3 regions of the Dactylosporangium sp. NPDC000555 genome follow, and region 1 is predicted to be linked to each of the others. Evidence: riboswitches for the same ligand, from Rfam matches in the RefSeq annotation. Region 1 holds a riboswitch; each other region holds the start of a gene.
What was found. Region 1 has a riboswitch for cobalamin ahead of ABT297_RS12145 (ribonucleoside-diphosphate reductase subunit alpha). Riboswitches for the same ligand answer to the same signal wherever they lie in the genome.
Positions count from the first base shown of each region.

Region 2: it holds a riboswitch for cobalamin, as region 1 does, so the genes downstream of both, ABT297_RS36075 (ABC transporter substrate-binding protein) here and ABT297_RS12145 (ribonucleoside-diphosphate reductase subunit alpha) in region 1, are expected to answer to the same signal.
Region 3: it holds a riboswitch for cobalamin, as region 1 does, so the genes downstream of both, cobN (cobaltochelatase subunit CobN) here and ABT297_RS12145 (ribonucleoside-diphosphate reductase subunit alpha) in region 1, are expected to answer to the same signal.

Region 1 is NZ_JBEPDB010000014.1:75,597-80,754, reverse strand. Features, by position in the region: gene ABT297_RS12150 (ribonucleotide-diphosphate reductase subunit beta) at 101-1,078, opposite strand; gene ABT297_RS12145 (ribonucleoside-diphosphate reductase subunit alpha) at 1,096-3,480, opposite strand; cobalamin riboswitch at 3,616-3,827, opposite strand; gene ABT297_RS12140 (superoxide dismutase) at 3,980-4,591, opposite strand; gene ABT297_RS12135 (HpcH/HpaI aldolase family protein) at 4,720-5,158, opposite strand, start outside.
Region 2 is NZ_JBEPDB010000091.1:15,127-20,284, forward strand. Features, by position in the region: gene guaB (IMP dehydrogenase) at 1-264, shown strand, start outside; gene ABT297_RS36070 (MFS transporter) at 419-1,654, opposite strand; cobalamin riboswitch at 1,963-2,143, shown strand; gene ABT297_RS36075 (ABC transporter substrate-binding protein) at 2,172-3,731, shown strand; gene nikB (nickel ABC transporter permease) at 3,740-4,693, shown strand; gene ABT297_RS36085 (dipeptide/oligopeptide/nickel ABC transporter permease/ATP-binding protein) at 4,690-5,158, shown strand, end outside.
Region 3 is NZ_JBEPDB010000020.1:12,651-17,808, forward strand. Features, by position in the region: gene ABT297_RS15215 (hypothetical protein) at 1-51, shown strand, start outside; gene cobN (cobaltochelatase subunit CobN) at 55-3,636, opposite strand; cobalamin riboswitch at 3,696-3,875, opposite strand; gene ABT297_RS15225 (ferredoxin-like domain-containing protein) at 3,953-5,086, shown strand; gene ABT297_RS15230 (precorrin-8X methylmutase) at 5,083-5,158, shown strand, end outside.

The DNA.
Region 1 (5,158 bases):
CAGCCGCCGCGGACCTCGGCGGCCGCGACGAGGTGCCGACCTCAGGGTAGTCCCGGGTCTTCGGGCCACGGTCGGGGTGGACCCACAGGCGCCGGGCCGCTCAGAAGTCGTCGTCGAAGCTGACCGTGCCGGTGACGCCGACCTGGTAGGCCGAGACCCGGCGCTCGAAGAAGTTCGACAGCTCCTGCACGTCCTGCAGCTCCATGAACGCGAACGGGTTGCGGCTGCCGTACAGCGGGGCGATGCCCAGCAGCGCCAGGCGCCGGTCGGCGACGTGCTGCAGGTACTCCCGCATGTCGGCCAGGGACAGCCCGGAAATGCCCTGTTCGAGCAGGTCGGCGGCGAACTGCACCTCGCAGTCGACCGCCTCGGCCAGCATCTGCCGCACCTGACGTTCCATCTCGGCGTCGAACAGATCCGGCTCCTCGGCGCGGACCGTGTCGACGACGTCGAACGCGAACGCCATGTGCATCGACTCGTCGCGGAACACCCAGTTGGTGCCGGAGGCGAGGCCGTGCAGCAGCCCGCGGGAGCGCAGGTAGTACACGTAGGCGAAGGCGCCGTAGAAGAACAGGCCCTCGATGCACGCGGCGAAACAGATCAGGTTGAGCAGGAACGCGCGCCGGTCGTCGCGGGTCTTGAGCTCCCGCAGGCCGAAGATCGAGTTGATCCACTTGAAGCAGAACTCGGCCTTGCGGGCGATCGACGGGATGTTCTCCACCGCCGCGAACGCCGCGAACCGCTCGGCTTCATCGGGGACGTAGGTGTCGAGGAGGTTCAGGTAGAACTGGACGTGCACGGCCTCTTCGAACAACTGCCGCGACAGGTACAGCCGGCCCTCGGGCGAGTTCACATGCTGGTACAGGTTCAGCACGAGGTTGTTCGCCACGATCGTGTCACCGGTCGCGAAGAACGCGACGAGGCGCGAGACCAGGTGCCGCTCGGCCGGGGACAGCTTCGGCAGGTCGGCGAGGTCGGTGTGCAGGTCGACCTCCTCCACGGTCCAGGTGTTCTTGATCGCGTCCTTGAACCGGTCGAAGAACTGCGGATACCGCATCGGCCGCAGCGTCAGGTCCATGCCGGGGTCGAGGAGGCTCACTGGCACGCCTCGCAGGACTCGGGGTTCTCCAGGGAACAGGCGACGGCCTCGGCGGGCGGGGCGATCAGCGAGACCGCAGGTGCGACGGATACGGTGGCCTGCTGAATCCGGGTGGCCGGGCGCGAGCGCAGGTAATAGGTGGTCTTCAGCCCCGACTTCCAGGCGTGCAGGTACATCGAGGACAGCTTGCCGATCGTCGGGGCACTCATGAACAGGTTGAGCGACTGCGACTGGTCGATGTAGGGCGCCCGGGTGGCGGCGAGGTCGATCAGCGCCCGCTGCGGCAGCTCCCAGGCCGTGCGGAACAGCTCACGGATCTCCGCCGGCAGTTCGGCGATGCTCTGCACCGAGCCCTCCGCGCGCTTGATCCGCTCGCGGATCGCCGAGGTCCACAGCCCCCGGGCCTTGAGCTCGCGCACCAGGTACGTGTTGATCTGCAGGAACTCCCCCGACATGGTCTCGCGCTTGAACAGGTTGGACACCTGCGGCTCGATGCACTCGTAGCAGCCGGCGATCGACGCGATCGTCGCGGTCGGGGCGATCGCGACGAGCAGCGAGTTGCGCAGCCCGTGCTCGGCGATGCTGGTCCGCAGCGCCGCCCACCGCTCGGCATGGGCGGGTTCGGCGTCCCAGAGGTCGGGGTGCAGCACGCCGCCCGCGGCGCGGGTCTCGGCGAACGCCGGGTGCGGCCCGAAGTGTTCGGCGAGGCCGGCGGAGGTCTCCAGCGCGGTGAGCAGGATCTCCTCCTGCACGCGCGTGGACAGCTCCCGGGCCTCGGGCGAGTCGAACGGCAGCCGCAGCGTGAAGAACGCGTCCTGCAGGCCCATCAGGCCGAGGCCGACCGGCCGCCAGCGCGGGTTGGACGTGGCCGCCTGCGCCGACGGGTAGTAGTTGATGTCGATGACCCGGTCGAGGAAGACCACGGCAGTGCGGACGGTCTCGCGCAGCCGCTCCCAGTCGACGCCGTCGGCGGTGACGTGGGCGCCGAGGTTGATCGAGCCGAGGTTGCACACCGCGGTCTCGTCGTCGCTGTTGACCTCGACGATCTCGGTGCACAGGTTCGACAGGTGGATGGTGTTGCCCGGCGCCCCGGTCTGGTTCGACAGGGCGTTGGAGCGGTCCTTGAAGGTCATCCAGCCGTTGCCGGTCTGCGCGAGGGTGCGCATCATCTTGCCGTACAGCTCGCGGGCCTTGACGGTCCGGACGGCCCGCTTCTCCGCAGCCCGGTACGCCTCGTCGAACTCGGCGCCGAACAGGTCCGGCAGCTCGGGCGCGTCGGACGGGTCGACGAGCGACCAGTCGGCGTCGGCCTCGACGCGGCGCATGAACTCGTCCGGGATCCAGTTGGCCAGGTTCAGGTTGTGGGTGCGGCGGGACTCCTCGCCCGTGTTGTCCCGCAGCTCGAGGAACTCCTCGATGTCCGGGTGCCACGGCTCCAGGTAGACGCACGCCGCGCCCTTGCGCCGACCGCCCTGGTTCACCGCGGCGACGCCGGCGTCGAGGGTCTTGAGGAAGGGCACGATGCCGTTGGATTTCCCGTTGGTACCGCGGATCAGCGCGCCCCGCCCCCGCACGCGCGACCACGAGATGCCGATGCCGCCGGAGAACTTCGACAGCTTCGCCACCTGGTGATACCGCTCGTAGATCGAGTCCAGCTCGTCCCGCGGCGAGTCCACCAGGAAGCACGACGACATCTGGGTGTGCCGGGTGCCCGAGTTGAACAGCGTCGGCGAGCTCGGCAGATACGCCAGGCTGGACATCAGCCGGTAGAACCCGATCGCCTCCGCCGGCGTCTGCGACAGCCCGCACGCCACGCGCAGCAGCCAGTACTGCGGCGTCTCGACGACCAGCCGGGTCTCGGGGTGGCGCAGCAGGTATCGGTCGGCGACCGTGCGCAGGCCGAAGTACTCGAAACGCAGGTCCCCGTCGAGGTCGACGGCGTCGTCGAACTTGCGGGTATTGCGGGCCACGAACGCGGCCGTCTCGTCGCCGATCAGCCCCTGCTGGTGGCCATAGCGGATCGACTGGCTGAAGCTGGCGATGCCCTGACCGCGGACCTCCTTGTCGACGAACGAGGCCAGGAGCCGGGCGGCGAGGCGGGAATACTGCGGCTCCTCGCCGATGAGCTCGGCGGCGGTCTGGATCGACAGCTTGTCCAGCTCGGCGGTGGTGGCGCCGTCGTAGAGGCCGCTGATCGTCTTCGTGGCCACCCGCAGCGGGTCGATCTCGTCCAGGTCGCCGACCCACCGCTCGACGGCCTTGACGATCTTGTTGACGTCGACCGGCTCCAGGTCGCCGTCGCGTTTGCGGACCTGCATAGCATGCCGCCGCTGCTCCGGCGCTCCCTGCCCGGGCGCGGCCTTGTCCCGCGTGACCGTCATGTGTGTCCCCTCGTCCACCCGTGTGCCGACTCCGGAGGGGGCGCGCAGGGGACGACGGCACCGGACGACGGCATGCGCCGTCATCTGGCGTCGGCATCGACCGTCCCGCGCGGTCTCCGACCACTGCGGGCCCGATTGGCCCGCGGTGCGCTGGCAGGTCTTCGGACTCGCGGGCATGACCGGGCTCGGTCGCCTACCGACCGTCGCTTCCCAGACCCTGCGGCCCAGTGCTTGATGACGGCTTTCGTTCCCACTTACCGCTGCGGGGCAGTCCCGGACTCACACCGGATTCCCTCTTGCGACACCCGTCCTGGCGGGACGAGCGAACCAGCTGCGGGCAACACCATATATGGGATTCGCTGAGAATCGGAAACACCAGATCGTGTGTCGGCGTGTCGCCTACATCGCATCACCGTGCGTGATGCCCGGGTGGAGGTGACCCCGGCGGCGCACTGGGCCGCCGGGGTCGTGCGGGCGGACGACGGTGCGCCCGGCCGGGTCAGGCGGCCCGTGCCGCGGTCACGGCGGCGTAGCGGGCCTGGACGTCGGCCCAGTTGACGAGGCCCCAGAGCCGGTCGACGTAGTCCGGGCGGACGTTCTTGTACTGCAGGTAGTAGGCGTGCTCCCAGGCGTCGAACACCAGCAGCGGGGTGGAGCCCTGCCCGACGTTGCCATGGTGGTCGTACACCTGCTCCACCAGGAGCCGCCGGCCGAGCGGCTCCCAGGCGAGCACGCCCCAGCCGGAGCCCTGCACGCTCTTGGTCGCGCTGGACAGCTGGCCCGCGAACGCCTCGAACGAGCCGAAGTGCTCGGTGATCGCGTCGGCGAGCTCGCCGTCGGGGCGGTCGCCGCCATCGGGCGAGAGGTTGTTCCAGAAGACCGAGTGCAGCACGTGCCCGGACAGGTTGAACGCCAGCGTCTTCTCGAGCCCGACCAGGGCGCCGAAGTCGCCCTTCTCGCGCAGCTCGGCAAGCTGGTCCAGGGCGTCGTTGCTGCCCTTGACGTAGGCGGCATGGTGCTTGCTGTGGTGCAGCTCCAGGATCTGCCCGGACATCGCCGGCTCCAGGGCGCCGTAATCGTAGGCCAGGTCGGGCAGCGTGTAGACAGCCATCCGCGGTCCTCTCCATTTTATGCCAGTAAATTGCTTCTGCAATTATCTTGCAATAAGCCGGAGAGGGGCACGGAACGGAAGGTGATGCGAAGCACAGGCGAACGGCGGCCAGGTAGCCCTGGCCGCCGTCAGTTGCCGCGCTCCGAGGTCATGGCGGCCCGCAGGCCCGCCGCGAGGATCTGCAGGTCCGACCCGACGATCAGGTACCCGGCCCCCGCCAGTCCCTGCGCGGAGGCCGCGTCCACGCTCGCGGACCAACCGCCGAATGCCGCCCCCGCCGCCCGCGCGGCCGACGCCACCAGCTCCACCTGCGCCGACAGCTCGCCGCTGGACGGCAGACCCAGGCTCACCGACAGGTCGGTGGTGCCGACGAACGCCACGTCCAGGCCGTGGAGCACGTCCGGCCATGGCTCGGCGATCGCGGTCTCGATCTGACCGACCAGCATCGGCGGAGCCTCGGCCTCCGAGCGCAAGAAAGCCCGCAGCGAGGCGGCGCCGAAACCGGCCACCCGGTTGGCGAGGCTGACCGATCGCTCGCCGGACGGGGCGAAGCGCGTCGCGGCCACC
Region 2 (5,158 bases), on a different contig from region 1:
GATCGCTACTTCCAGGGCCACGTGCGGGAGGCCGAGAAACTGGTGCCGGAGGGCATCGAGGCGCGGGTGCCCTACCGCGGTCCGGTGTCGTCGATCGTGCACCAGCTCGTCGGCGGCCTGCGCGCCGCGATGGGATACTGCGGAAGCCCGACGATCGCCGACCTCAAGAACGCCGAGTTCGTGCGGATCTCCGACTCCGGCCGGCGTGAGAGCCACCCGCACGACGTGACCATGACGGTCGCCGCGCCGAACTACTCGGGCTGACGCACGCGCCGCCCGTGACGCGCGGACGGGTTCCCGGCCGGCGGCCCCACGGTCACCGCGGTGATCGGCGACGCCGGCCGGTTCCACGCTTTCCACGCTCACGAATCCGGCAGGGCAGGCCACCTCGCGTGCCGGCCGTGCGGCATCATCGCCTTCAGTCCGTCGCCGAAGCCGTGCGGACAGTTTTGCTCAGGGTCGCCACGAGGGCGAGCAGCGTGAGCCATCCGGCCAGGACGATGGTCAGCGCCGGCGCTCCGAGCAGCCCGATCAAGGCGCCGCTGGCCATGGTGCCGATCGCCGCGCCTCCGGTGGTGAGCGTTTCGATCGCGCTCGTGACTCGGCCGCGTAGCGCGTCGGGGGTGACGGCGAGCCGATAGGAGTCGAGGGCGACGGTGTAGACGGGCGCGACCACCGATTCCACGAACGCCACGACCGCCAGCAGCCACCACGTCGGCGCCACCGCGTAGAACGGAAAGGCCAGCGCTTCGACCCACAACATCGTGATGGACAGTGCCCCGAGCGGAAACCGGCGGGTGAGCGCGGGTGCCAGCAGGCTGCCGAGCAGGGCGCCGGCGCCCGCGGCGGTGAACACCATGCCGACCTGGGTGGGGCTCGCGTCCAGACGCCTGGCCAGCATGATGATCAGCAAGTAGCCGGCGCCGTACCGCAGGCTGTCCGCCGCGTCGATCAGGGCCAGCGTCCGGATCACCGGTTTGCGCCACAGCCAGGCCAGCCCGCCACCGATGTCGATCAGGAGTACGCGCGGCGACGCCGGCGTCGTGGCCTGTGCCTGCTGGAAGCCGGCGCGGATGCCGCGCAGGGACGCGGCCGAGGCCAGGAACGAGACGGCGTTGAACGTGAACGGGAGCATCCGGCTCACGGCGAAGGCGATGCCGGCCACGGAGCCGCCGACGATGCGAAGCGCGTTGGACATCGCCCCGGCCGCTCCCAGCGCGCTGGGCAGGTCGCGGTTACTGACGATGTTCGGCAACGCCGAACTGTTCGCCGCCCCGAACATGGTGCTGAGCGCACCGTTCAGCACCGCGACGGCATACAGCTGCGGCATGCCCAGCACGCCGAGCGCCGCGGCGACCGGAATGGTGGCGGTGAGCAGTCCACGCCCGATCTCGCACCAGATCATCGTGGCCTTGCGATCCCACCGGTCGACCAGAGCTCCCGCCACCAGCCCGAAGACAAGGTAGACCACGGTCTGCAGACCGAGCAGGACACCGGCCTGCGTCGAGGACCCGGTCAGCGCGATGACGAGCAGAGGTAGGGCGAGGAACTGCAGCGAGTCGCCCAGCTGTGAGACCAACCGTCCCCCGAGCAGGAGCCGGAAGTCGTGCTGACGCCACACGGATCGAGGCGGCGCCGACGTGAGGTTGTCCATGGTGAGCTCCGATTGATGAATGCGCCTGTTCGGCGTGCCGTCATGGGCTGGACAGACACGCAGGCACCGCGACGCACGGCATCGCAGCGAAGGCGACGGTCACCGGAAACCGATGATCACCAAAAGCCGCCGGAAATGGACAGACTCCACCCGCGTGTCGAAGCCTGACAGCTAAACGTCACGGGGCGAGAACACGAGTCAAGACCGTACGGGGCGACGCGACCGCCGGCAACACGAATTCGGCCCTTGCCGGGTGCGCCGGTTGTGGGATGTCTCATTCTGATCTTGTCGGTGCGGTTGACCTCTGCGTACTCTGCCGGAGCCGTGGTGCTCGGGAAGTCCGGTGGAACGCCGGCGCGGCCCTCGCCACTGTGATCGGGAGTCTCCGGCATCCACCTTCGTGGGGTCACTGGGCAGTTCTGCCTGGGAAGGCCGGCCGGGGACGCACCTCCCGTCAGCCAGGAGACCGGCCACGGCACGCACGTGTACGCCCTGTCCACGAGGTGCTGGAAGGCTGATGTCTCGAATGCTGTCCTTTTCCCGGGCGGCGGCGCTGGCCGCCGTGCTGTCCCTCGCGCTCGCCGGTTGCGGCGGCGCAGATCCGGTCGTGGCGTCCGACGAGCCCGCCGCCGAACAGACGTTGCGGTTCCTGACGGTCAACATGCCGAGGTCGCTCGATCCGGTCCACATCGACGCGCAGCGGATCCTCGAGAACGGCCTGGCCGAGTCGCTGGTCGTCCAGAACGACGACGCCACCCTGCGGCCAGGTCTGGCCGCGTCATGGCGGACCGTCGAGCCGACCGTGTGGGAGTTCGCACTCCGCGGCGGGGTGAGGTTCTGGAGCGGGGCGCCGGTCGACGCCGCCGCGGTCAAGGCGTCCCTGGAGCGGCACAAGGCGAAGAACCCGCGCGCCAAGTCGATCCTCGGCGCGATGGAGTTCACCGCGGCCGACGCCACCACGCTGCGGGTCACGACGAAGACTCCCGACCCCGGGCTGGCGTTCCGGCTCACCACGTACGGCATACACAACGCCGCCGAGGCGGACCGGCGCGGCGACGAGTTCAACCGCAACCCCGACCTGACCGGGTTCATGAAGCCCGTCCAGTTCGTGCCGGGGGAGACGCTGATCGCCGAGGCGGACCCGGACTACTGGGACAAGCCCGAAGGCGGGATCAAGCTCAAGCGGATCGAGGCCCGGCTCGGCTCCGACCCGCAGGCCCGGATGCTCGCGCTGCGCTCCGGCGACGCCGACGCCGAGTTCAACGTCGAGATCGATCAGCGCCTGCAGTACGAGAAGTCCGGCACGAAATTCACCGTGTACTCGCCGGCGCCGACCACCCGCAACATCTGGCTGAACACGGCGAAGGTTCCCGCGTTGCGGGACAAGGCGGTCCGGCAGGCCCTCGATCTGGCGGCCGACCGCAAGGAACTGGTGGACGGACTCAACCACGGCTACGCCAAGGCGGCGACCGGACACTTTCCCGCCGGGCTGCCCTATGCCGTGGATTCCGGCACGAGCACCGACGTCGCCAAGGCGGCGGCGATCCTCGACGCCGCCGGCTGGTTGCCCGGCCCGGACGGGGTACGAGCGAAGGACGGCACCCGGCTCCACTTCAAAATCCTGACGTACACCGTGTTCCAGCCCCTGGCGATCGCCCTGCAGAGCCAGTGGAAGAAGGTCGGCATCTCCACCGAGCTCGCCCCGGTCGAGACCACCGCCTCCAACCAGATGATGCTCGACGGCAACTTCGAGATCGCCACGTACTGCTCGTGCGGCTCGGCCACCGGCGACATCGCCGGACAGCTGCGCTCGTTCTACCGCACCGGCGTCGTGTCCAACTACGGCGGCTACAGCAACCCGCAGGCCGACGCGCTCATCGACCAGCTCGGCACCGAGTTCGACCAGGCGAAGCAGGCCGAGCTGGCCAAGCAGGTGCAGCGGATCCTGCTCGACGACGTCGCGCTGGTCTACCTGTACGCCTCGACGCAGTGGGGCGCGGCCTACGCACCCCGGGTGCGCGGTGTGGAGCCGAACCTGTCGCGGCGGATCCTGCCTGGCATGTGGCTGGCGCGGTAACCGGCCCGATGCTCCGTTACGCCGCCGTGCGGCTGGCCGCGACGGTGCCGGTACTGCTGGGCATCTCGATCGTGCTGTTCACGATGATCCGGCTCATCCCCGGTGACCCGAGCCACGCGATCCTGCTGTCCATGGTGGAGCCGGGCGCCGACATCAGCCGCCTGCAGGAGGATCTCGCCACGCTGCGCCGTGACCTCGGCCTGGACGAGCCGTACCCGGTGCAGTACGTCCACTGGCTGACCAGCGTCCTCACCGGGAACCTCGGTACGTCGCTGCGCAGCGGCGCCCCGGTCCTCGACGAGCTGTGGATGCGGCTGCCGGCGACGCTCGAACTGGCCGGTGCCGCGCTCGTCGTCATGGTCCTGGTCGCGGTGCCGGCCGGGATCGCGGGGGCGGTGTGGCACGGCCGGCTCGCCGACCGGGTCGCCCGCATGGTGACCCTGCTGGGGGTGTCGGTGCCGGGATTCCTGCTCGGGCTGCTGCTCATGTACGGGTTCTCCGTCGGCCTCGGCTGGTTCCCCACGTACGGGCGGGGCACACCGGCGCACCTGGTGCTGCCGGCCGTCACACTGGGCCTCGGCCTGGCCGCCGGGGTGTCCCGGTTGCTGCGGGCGAGCCTGCTCGATGCGCTGTCCCAGCCGTACGTGGCGACCGCCGAGGCCAAAGGGCTGCCATGGCGGGTCATCGTGCTGCGGCACGCGTTGCGCAATGCGTTGCTGCCGGTGTGCACCAGCGCCGGACTCATCGTCTCGGGCCTGCTCGGCGGCGCCGTCGTGGTGGAGACCGTGTTCTCGTGGCCGGGCATCGGCCGGTACGTCGTCGACTCCATCACCGGGCGCGACTACCCGGTCATCCAGGCGTTCGCCATCGCCATGGCCCTGGCGTACGTCCTGATCAACCTCGCCGTCGACCTCGGCTACCGGCTGATCGACCCCCGGGTGCGGGTGGAGGGGGCCGGATGAGGACGCTTCACCGTCTTGTGGCGATCCCGCGCCGGGACCGGCTCGCCGGTGTGCTGCTGGTCGTCCTCGCGGTCGTGGTGGCGGCGGTCGCGGCCGCACCGTGGCTGACCGGCGCCGACCCGACGGCCGTGAGCTACCTCGACGCGACGCTGCCGCCGTCGGCCGCGCACCCGTTCGGCACCGACAACTACGGGCGCGACCTGCTCGCCCGCGTGCTGTACGGCGGGCGGGCCTCCCTGGCCACCGCCGCCGTCACCGTGGCGGTCACGGTGGTGGCCGGCACGCTCGTCGGCGCGGCGGCCGGCTACCTCGGCGGCTGGTTCGACCTGGTGGTCACCCGGGTGGTCGACGTTCTGCTCGCCTTCCCCCGGCTGGTCCTGGCGATCGCGGTCGCCGCGCTGCTCGACGCCGGCCTCGCCGGCCTGCTGCTCGCGGTGACCGTCGTGTCGTGGCCCGGCTACGCGC
Region 3 (5,158 bases), on a different contig from region 1:
GCCTTCACCATGCGGTACACCACCGTCGCCGTCACCGCGGCGCGGGCCTGACCGTCAGGCGTCGTCCTCGAGGTCGCCCTCGGTCTGCAGGTAGACCTCGCGCAGCGCGTCCAGCGTGGCCGGCTCCGGGTGCTCCCACATGCCGCGGTCGGCCGCCTCCAGCAGGCGCTCGGCGATGCCGTGCAGCGCCCACGGGTTGGACTCGGTGAGAAACTTGTGGTTGTCCGGGTCGAAGACATAGGACTCGGCCAGCTTCTCGTACATCCAGTCGGCCACGACGCCGGCGGTGGCGTCGAAGCCGAAGAGGTAGTCGACCGTCGCGGCGAGCTCGAACGCGCCCTTGTAGCCGTGCCGGCGCATCGCGGCCAGCCAGCGGGGGTTGACCACGCGGGCCCGGAAGACCCGGGCGGTCTCCTCGCTCAGCGTGCGGGTGCGCACGGCGTCGGGGTTGGTGCTGTCGCCGACGTAGGCGGCGGGCGCCCGGCCGGTCAGGGCGCGGACCGTGGCGACCATGCCGCCGTGGTACTGGAAGTAGTCGTCGGAGTCGGCGATGTCGTGCTCGCGGGTGTCGGTGTTCTTCACCGCGACGCTGATCCTGCGGTACGCGCCCTCCATGTCCGTGCGCGCCTCGACGCCGTCGACGCCGCGGCCGTATGCGTAACCGCCCCACACGGCGTAGACCTCGGCGAGGTCCCGGTCGTCGCGCCAGTTGCGGCTGTCGATGAGCGGGAGGATGCCAGCGCCGTACGCACCGGGCTTGGAGCCGAAGACGCGCAGCGTGGCGCGCCGCTCGTCGCCGTGCCCGGCCAGATCGGCGTGCACGTGCGCACGCACGTAGTTGTCCTCGGCGGGCTCCTCGGCGCTCGCGGCGAGCCGGACCGCGTCGTCGAGCAGCGCCACCACGTGTGGGAAGGCGTCGCGGAAGAAGCCGCTGATGCGCATGGTCACGTCGATGCGCGGGCGGCCCAGCTCGGCGAGGCCGATGAGCTCGAGGCGGGTGACGCGACGGGACGCCTCGTCCCAGACCGGGCGGACGCCCAGCAGCGCGAGCGCCTCGGCGATGTCGTCGCCCGCGGTGCGCATGGCGCTGGTGCCCCACATGGACAGGCCGACGGACTTCGGCCATTCGCCGTGATCCGTCCTGTACCGCGAGAGCAGCGACTCGGCCATCGCCTGGCCCGTCTCCCACGCCAGCCGGCTCGGCACCGCCTTCGGGTCGACGGAGTAGAAGTTGCGGCCGGTCGGCAGCACGTTGATCAGGCCGCGCAGCGGCGATCCGCTCGGGCCGGCCGGCACGTATCCACCGTCGAGCGCGTGCAGCACCATCGTCAGCTCGTCGGTGGTGCGCGCCAGCCGCGGCACGATCTCCTCGGCGGCGAAGCGCAGCACTCGTACCACTTCTGGGTTATCCGAAATATCAGACATCTCAGATACATCCCAATTGCGGGCCTCCATCGCGGCGACCAGCTCCCGCGCCCGCGCCTCGGTCGCGTCGACCGCCGTGCGGTCCGTCGAGGACTCGGACAGGCCGAGCGCCTCGCGCAGGCCGGGCAGCGCGGCGACCTGGCCGCCCCACATCTGCCGGGCGCGCAGCATCGCCAGCACCAGGTCGACGCGCGCCTCGCCGGTCGGCGCCTGGCCCAGCACGTGCAGGCCGTCGCGGATCTGCACGTCCTTGACCTCGCACAGCCAGCCGTCGACGTGCAGCAGGAAGTCGTCGAACTCGGCGTCGTGCGGCCGGTCGGCGAGGCCGAGGTCGTGGTCGAGGCGGGCGGCCTGGATCAGCGTCCAGATCTGGGCCCGGATCGCGGGGAGCTTCGCCGGGTCGAGCGCGGCGATCGTGGCGTGCTCGTCGAGGAGCTGCTCCAGGCGGGCGATGTCGCCGTAGGTGTCGGCGCGGGCCATCGGCGGCACCAGGTGGTCCACGAGCGTGGCGTGCGCGCGGCGCTTGGCCTGGGTGCCCTCGCCCGGGTCGTTGACCAGGAACGGGTAGATCAGCGGCAGGTTGCCCAGCGCCGCGTCGGCGCCGCACCCGGCGGACATGCCGACGGTCTTGCCCGGCAGCCACTCGAGGTTGCCGTGCTTGCCGACGTGCACGACGGCGTGCGCTGCGAAACCGGCCTCGGACGGGTCCGCGAGCCAGCGGTACGCGGCCAGGTAGTGGTGGCTCGGCGGCAGGTCGGGGTCGTGGTAGATGGCGACCGGGTTCTCGCCGAAGCCGCGCGGCGGCTGGACCATGACGACGACGTTGCCGCGGCGCAGGGCGGCCAGGACGATGTCGCCGGTGGCGGGGTCGACGAACAGCTCGCCGGGGGCCGGGCCCCAGTGCCGCTCGATCCCGGCGCGCAGGTCCTCGGGGAGGGTGGCGAACCAGGCGGCGTACCGCTCGGCGGAGATGCGCACCGGATTGCCCCGCAGCTGCTCCTCGGTCAGCCAGTTGACGTCCTGGCCGCCCGCGGCGATGAGCTCGTGAATCAGCGCGTCGCCGTCGGCGGGGAAGCCCTCCCCCAGGTCGTACCCCTGCCGCGCCATCGCCTCGAGCAGCCGCACGACGCTGGCCGGCGTGTCCAGGCCGACGGCGTTGCCGATGCGCGAATGCTTCGTCGGATACGCGCTGAGCATGATCACGACGCGCTTGTCCGCGGCGGGCAGGCCGCGCAGGCGGGCGTGCGCGACGGCGATCCCGGCGACGCGGCCGGCGCGCTCGGGGTCGGCGACGTAGACAGTGAGGCCGTCCTCGTCGATCTCCTTGAACGAGAACGGCACCGTGATGAGCCGCCCGTCGAACTCCGGGATCGCCACCTGGGTCGCGGTGTCCAGCGGCGAGAGCCCGTCGTCGAGCTCGAGCCAGCCGTCGCGGCTGCTGGTCAGGCACAGGCCCTGCAGGATCGGCACGTCGAGGGCGGCGAGCGCGCCGACGTCCCACGCCTCGTCCTCACCGCCGGCCTGGGCGTCGGCCGGGCGGGTGCCGCCGGCCGCGAGCACGGTCACCACCAGCGCGTCGGCCCGCCGCAGCGTGTCGAGCAGCTCCGGCGGGGCGGTGCGCAGCGAGGCGGCGAAGACCGGCAGCGCGCGGGCGCCCTCGGCCTCGATCGCCTCGCAGAGGCGCTCGACGAACGCGGTGTTTCCGGCCACGTGGTGCGCGCGGTAGTAGACGACCGCGACCGTCGGGCCGTCCGGCTCGGGACCGCCGGCTGGAGTTGGACGGCCCGGGCGCTCCAGCACGCCCCAGGCCGGGGTCTCCACCGGCGCGGCGAAGCCGTGGCCGGTCAGCAGGACGGTGTCGCAGAGGAACCGGTGCAGCTCGGCGAGGTTGGCCGGGCCGCCGAAGGCCAGGTAGGCATGGGCCTGCGCGGCGAGACCGGCCGGCACCGTGGAGTGGCTCATCAGCTCGGCGTCGGGGGCCTGCTCGCCGCCGAGGATCACCACGGGCAGGCCGGTGGCCAGGAGCGTGTCGAGGCCGTCCTGCCAGTCGCGGTACGCGCCGAGGAAACGCACGACGACGAGGTCGGCGCCGCCGGCGAGCCCGGGCAGGTCCTCGACCGCGGTCCGGGAGGGGTTGGCCAGCCGGTAGTCCGCGCCGCTGGCACGGGCACTGAGCAGGTCGGTGTCGGACGTCGACAGCAGCAGGATCACGCCGGGGTCCTCCCTCGGGGTCCGCGCCCCAAGTCGGTCGGGATGGGTCCGGCGGCGGAGAGTCTCCTGGCTCCCGGATCGGCGCTCGCCCCCAAACTACGCCCAGTCTGGCCCGCGAGCTTCGCGAAGGCCGCCCAGACCAGGCGCTTCCCGGACAAGGCATCCGGTGGCCGTCTTCGCTGGAGGTTCGCTCCCCGGTCACAGTGGCGGGACCGTCCCGGATTCGCACCGGGTTCCTCCACACGTCGCCGTGGTACAGCAGGCCCAACTCTGCGCGACGAGCCTGCGCCGCGTCAAGCGCAGGTAGTATCCGGCCGTGCAGGCTGCCAGTGGACGTGACGCCCCGGACCGGTGCCCCGGCGCCGTGCAGGTGCACGAGGCCGCCGACGGCGGGCTCGCGCGCATCCGCCTGCCCGGCGGGCGGCTCACCGCCACGCGGCTGGAGGTGCTGCGCGCGGCCGCCGCGGAGCTGGGCGATCCGGCGCTGGAGCTCACCTCGCGCGGCAATGTGCAGGTCAGGGCGCTGCGGCCGGGCGCGGAGCACGAGCTCGGGGCGCGGCTGAGCGACGCCGGCCTGCTGCCCTCGGCGACGCACGAACGGGTGCGCAACATCGTCGCCAGCCCGCTGAGCGGCGTCGACGGGCGCGGCGAGCTGGACGTGCGGCCGGTCGTGCGCGAGTTCGACGAGCGGCTGTGCGCCACGCCGGAGCTGGCCGGACTGCCCGGCCGGTTCCTGGCCACGATCGACGACGGCCGCGGCGACGTGACCCCGCTGCTCGGCGACGTGGGGCTGCACGGCTCGAGGCTGGTGCTGGCCGGCGCCCCGACCAGCGCCTCCGGCGGGGCCGAGCTGCTGGTCCGGGCCGCCCTGGCCTTCCTGGCGGAGCGGGCCGCGCAGGGCTCCCGGGCCTGGCGGCTCGCGGAGCTCGAGGACGGCCCGGCGCGGGTCGCGGCCCGGCTGGGCACCGCGCTCACGGCCGACGGGACCAATCGCGCGAACCCCGTCGAACCGGGGCTGATCGCCCAGGCCGGCGGGGGCGCCGCCGTGGTCGTGGTCGCGCCGCTCGGGCTTCTCACGGGCGCCCAGTCGGCGGCGCTCGCGGGCGCGGCGAAGGAGATGATCGTCACGCCCTGGCGGACCGTCGTCGTTCCCGCGGTACCGATGGAAGAAGCTGACCCGACCGTCGCCGGACTGGCCGCCACCGGGCTCACCGCCGACCCCGCCTCGCCGTGGGCCGGGGTCACGGCGTGCGCCGGGCGGCCGGGCTGTGCCAAGGCGCTCGCCGACGTCCGCTCGGACGCCCGGGCCGCCGTGGCCGCCGCCGGCGCGCGGGAGCCCGGCGCGGTGCCGGTGCACTGGGTCGGCTGCGAACGGCGCTGCGGCGCGCCGAGAGGAAGGCACGTGGAGATGCTGGCGACGCCCGGCGGGTACCGGAGCGCGGTCGTATGACGCGGCGCAGCGACCTGACGACCGAGTACATCCGCGACGGCGCCGAGATCTACCGGCGCTCGTTCGCCACGA